DNA from 2 places in the Luteibacter pinisoli genome. Region 2 is predicted to be linked to the other one. Evidence: riboswitches for the same ligand, from Rfam matches in the RefSeq annotation. Region 2 holds a riboswitch; the other holds the start of a gene.
The links. Region 2 has a riboswitch for cobalamin ahead of metE (5-methyltetrahydropteroyltriglutamate--homocysteine S-methyltransferase). Riboswitches for the same ligand answer to the same signal wherever they lie in the genome.
Positions count from the first base shown of each region.

Region 1: linked by a shared signal. The riboswitch ahead of FIV34_RS20360 (TonB-dependent receptor domain-containing protein) and the one ahead of metE (5-methyltetrahydropteroyltriglutamate--homocysteine S-methyltransferase) in region 2 are both predicted to bind cobalamin.

Region 1 covers NZ_CP041046.1:4,500,412-4,502,609, reverse strand. Annotated here, with positions in the region: gene FIV34_RS20360 (TonB-dependent receptor domain-containing protein) at 1-1,047, opposite strand, end outside; cobalamin riboswitch at 1,204-1,438, opposite strand; gene FIV34_RS20355 (nucleoid-associated protein) at 1,997-2,198, shown strand, end outside.
Region 2 covers NZ_CP041046.1:740,763-742,960, forward strand. Annotated here, with positions in the region: gene metE (5-methyltetrahydropteroyltriglutamate--homocysteine S-methyltransferase) at 1-1,003, opposite strand, end outside; cobalamin riboswitch at 1,198-1,413, opposite strand; gene FIV34_RS03275 (glycosyltransferase) at 1,479-2,198, shown strand, end outside.

The sequences.
Region 1 (2,198 bases), 850 kb from region 2:
ATCGACGCCGGCGCTCAGGGTCTGGCCCGGGGCCAGGGTGATGTCGTTCTGCCAGGCGGCCTGGTTGCGCTTGGAATACAGGTAGCCGACGCGCGCCTTGTCCACGCCGTAGTTCACGAAGTCCAGGGTCTTGTTCGCGCCGTTGAGGTAATCGTCGGCACGATCCTGGTTCTGGCCCAGGCTCACCGACATGCGCCAGTCGGCCATGGCGTCGAAGCTGAGCTTGCCGCCGGCCACCTGCTGCGAGCGACGGGTGAGGTTCTGGAAGTCACCGTCGTACTCGATGGTGCCCTTGCTGCGCAGCCAGCTGCCGGTGAGCTCGGTGCCGTTGTCCCAGCGGTAGCCCCCCGAGAGCGCGCCGTTGTAGGTGCGGTAGGCGTCGTGGTCCGGTTCGTCGGTGAAGCAGCCCTTGAAGGCCGTGCCCGCGCCGACGCGGCACGCATTGATGCCGCCGGTGTACTGGCCGCCCAGGCTGGCGTTATACCAGCCGTGCGTGGTGCCGCCGGAAACGCCGACCTGGCCTGCGGTGTAGCCGTGGCTGCCGCCGGTGACCGACACCGTCGGGGTCGGTGCTTCGCCAGCCTGGCCGTGGCGGGTGAAGATCTGGATGACGCCGCCGATGGCGTCCGAGCCGTACAGGGTGGAACGCGGGCCGCGGACGACTTCGATGTGGTCGATCTGCTCCACCGGGATCTGCTCATAGGCCGGGATGCCCGCGCCGACGGTGCCCACGCGCACGCCGTCGATCAGCACCAGGGTGTGGGCGGAGTTGGTGCCGCGCATGAACATGGAGGTCTGCTGGCCGATGCCACCGGCATTGGCCATCACCACGCCCGGCAGGCCGGTGAGCAGGTCCTGCACGCTGACCGGCTGCAGGCGCTCGATGTCCTCGCGGGTGATCACGGTGACCGGGGCGAGCACCTCGTCCAGCGGGGTGGCCGCGCGGTTGGCGGTCACCACCACGGAGGGCAGGTTTTCCGGGGCATCCGCGGCGTGCGCCAGGGCGATGGACGACAGCAGGGCCGTCGCGAGCAGGGTCTTCTTCATCAGGAACATCCTCGTGCCGCCGGTGCGGCAAGTCTTGAAACCGAGGACGGTCGTGGGGGAATGAGACGAACGGCGCGCGGGCGGGAAGCCACGAGGCTGTCCGGATCCGCCCGCCGCGAATCGTCCGAAACAGGGCCACCCCCGCGGCCATGGCTGGCGCAGGGGGTGTTTCGGGCCGGTCTCCGGACTCGCCCTTGCCGCGTTGGCGGATTCTCCCGGCGCCTTCCCACCCCGTTCGGGGCAGTGGCTGAGGCCGGTTAGAACGGGGTGTTCCCCTGGGGCTTACCGTTGCGGGGGCAGTGCCGGCCTTGCCGCTTCAGCGGCGCACCGGCTTCCCGTTTCATCCTTACCGCCATGAAGGCGGGTGGACACCCGAACGGGGGCATTCTAGCGGTGAACTGGCGAGAACGGTGGCAGAGGCTGGACGGGAGGCTGCGTGAGCGGGGGCGGGCAGGCCCCTGGGGCCGCCAGACGCGGACCTGCGGACCGGGCCGTAGCTTCCGTGTCGCAAAAATCGTGGCGTTGGGCGGCCCTCCGCTTATGTCGGCCCCAGGGGCCTGCCCGCCCCCGCGTCGACACCGTGCGAGTGTCCATGGAGAAAGCAAAGCGCCGTAGTGTCTCCCCAGATACGTGTCGCTGTCCCTTGATGGAATTGGTCAGAAAGCACGGCCGTCGCATTACAGATTGGCCGCATCAAACATCAGGCGACCGGCAATCCGGGTCGAGAAGCGCGGCCGTTTGAGGTGTCGAATGAGACCGGCCATACCCGCAACGGCGGTGGAAGCGGGCTGGCTGTAAGGAGTTCGTGTCAACTTAAATGCTTGCCGTAAATGCATATAAGACGACTCGTCCGGCCGGTCTTAAGAGATGAGATGAATCCACTCAATAATTCAACGTGCCCTGGCCCAAAAAGGTAATATCCGCGAAACGAAAAACAGGGGATGAAGGAATGGCAGGGAAAGTTAGCCAGCTGAGCGCGGCTGAACTCAATTCGCTCCAAATTCAGCAGCTCGTATTTCATGTGCTAGAGCCAGGAAATGAAGCGGAGACCGTTCGCTATCTTGACGAGCCGCTCCAACTATCCGTATCGCAGCGATCGTTTTTTCTAGAGCGGTTACAGCAGGCAGCGTCGGGTACACAGTACGTTTTTT
Region 2 (2,198 bases):
CGTCGATGGGCACGTGCAGCAGCGAGCACGAGGGCGCGATCCACAGGCGATCGGATGGCACGCGTTCCGTTAGCGCTTCCAGTCGCGGCAGGATCGCTTCCGGATCGCTGAGCCACACGTTGCGACCATCGACAAGACCCGCCGACAGCACGCGTCCGTCCGGCAGGGCATCGAGGACCGCATGCAGTTGCGCGGATGCGCGGGCGAGGTCGACGTGCAGTCCGGCGACGGGGAGCGAAGCCGCAAGGCCCAGGTTGCCGTCGAGCGCGCCGAAGTAGGTGGCTAGCAGGATCTTCGCGGACGAGCGAGCGGCCAGGGCGTCGTACACGCGGCGGAACGCATCGCGGGTGCCGACATCGAGGTCGAGCGCGAGGGCGGGTTCGTCGACCTGGATCCATGCCGTGCCTTCGGCCGCAAGCGCATCGACCAGATCTAGCCACGCGGGCAGCAACGCGTCCAGCAGGCCGAGCGGGTGACTGCCGTCCACCGTCTTCGATAACAGCAGGAAGGTCACCGGGCCGAGCAGCACCGGCCGCGCCGCGTGGCCGGCCGCCACCGCCTCGCGGTATTCCGCCACCGCCTTTTCGGGGCGCGCGCGGAACAGCTGGCCGGCGTGGAGTTCAGGGACGAGGTAGTGGTAGTTCGTATCGAACCACTTGGTCATCTCCAGTGCGCGCAGGTCGAACGTACCGTCCTGGTGGCCGCGGGCCATGGCGAAATAGGCGGCCAGGGGCGCCCTGTCGTGCAGGTCGCGATAGCGCGCCGGGATGGCGTCCACCGCCACCGCGGCGTCGAGCACGTGGTCATACAGGGAGAAGTCGTTAACGGGCACGCTGTCGGCGCCGGCCTCGCGGGCGAGTTGCCAGTGGCGCTGGCGCAGCGAGGCGGCGGTGGCGAGAAGGTCGCTGGCGCTGGTCTCGCCCTTCCAGTGGCTTTCGAGCGCGCGCTTGAGTTCGCGGCGCCGGCCGATACGGGGGAAACCGAGATAGGTAACGTGTGGCATGGATGGATTCCTCTTTGGACAAAAGAGGAGGGAAGGGCGGCGCACGCGGACGGCCGCGCCCCAACGCGAAGGCACGCGCTGGCGGGCTGGGCCGTCATGCAGGCTGACCGTCGACCTTCGCCCCCGCGGGCGAACCGCCGCCCCGCGCAAGGCGGTACGGCAGGTCGGACGACGCCTGCGCAGGCATGACCCCGCGCGGGCATCGGCTGGTGGCAGGTCTTCGGGCTCGTGGATGTGGCACCCGCGGGTGCCGCCTTCACCGTCGCTTCCCGGGCCCCATGGCCCAGTGCTTGTGACGGATGTCGTCTCCACATACCGCTGCGGGGCAGCGCCGGACTCTCACCGGCTTCCCTCTTAGCTTTATCTCTCCATCCGAATAGAGAGATATCGACCACGGGCGACGGCGAAATTAGCCGTCCGGACGGCCAAAGTCAAATGCGCGAGGATGGGTGACCGGGATGCGAGGAAGGCGGGCGTGACGGAACGGCACATCGTATTGGCGACGGTGGGATCGCAGGGCGACCTGTTTCCATTCCTGGCCGTGGGCCGGGAGCTGGTGGCGCGCGGGCACCGGGTGACCGTGGGTGCCCACGCGATCCACCGCGATGCCGTCCTCGATGCGGGGCTGGATTTCGTCATGGCCAGCGGCATCGCGGAGCCGGAGGACAAGGCGGCATTCGCTGCACGCGCGTTCCATCCCTGGCGCGGGCCCAGGTTCGTCGTGAGGGATCTCGCAGCCGCCGATGTGGCGGCGAGCTACCACGCGCTGAAAACCTTCTGCTCGGCCGCCGATGCGGTCGTGACGACCACGCTGGCCTTTGCAGGGCAGATGCTTGGCGAGACGTTACCGGTGGCATGGCTGTCGGCCGTGCTGTCGCCGTCGGTGTTCCTCTCCCCATTCGACCCACCGGCCACCGGCATCGCGCCACTGGACGCGTGGCTCAGGGCGTCGCCAGGGCGTGGCCGGCTGCTGGTGCGCAGTGTCGAGGGGCTGACCCGGCCGTGGACGGCCCCGGTACGCGACTTCCGCCGGCAGCTTGGGCTCGCTCCCGTCGGCGCGGGCGGCGATCCGTTCCACCGCGGGCAGCATGGCCGCGACGGCGTGCTGGCGCTCTATTCGCCGGTGCTGGGAGGCCTGCCGCCTGATGCGCCCGCCAACACCGTGCTGACCGGGCAGTGCCGTTACCTCCCGGGC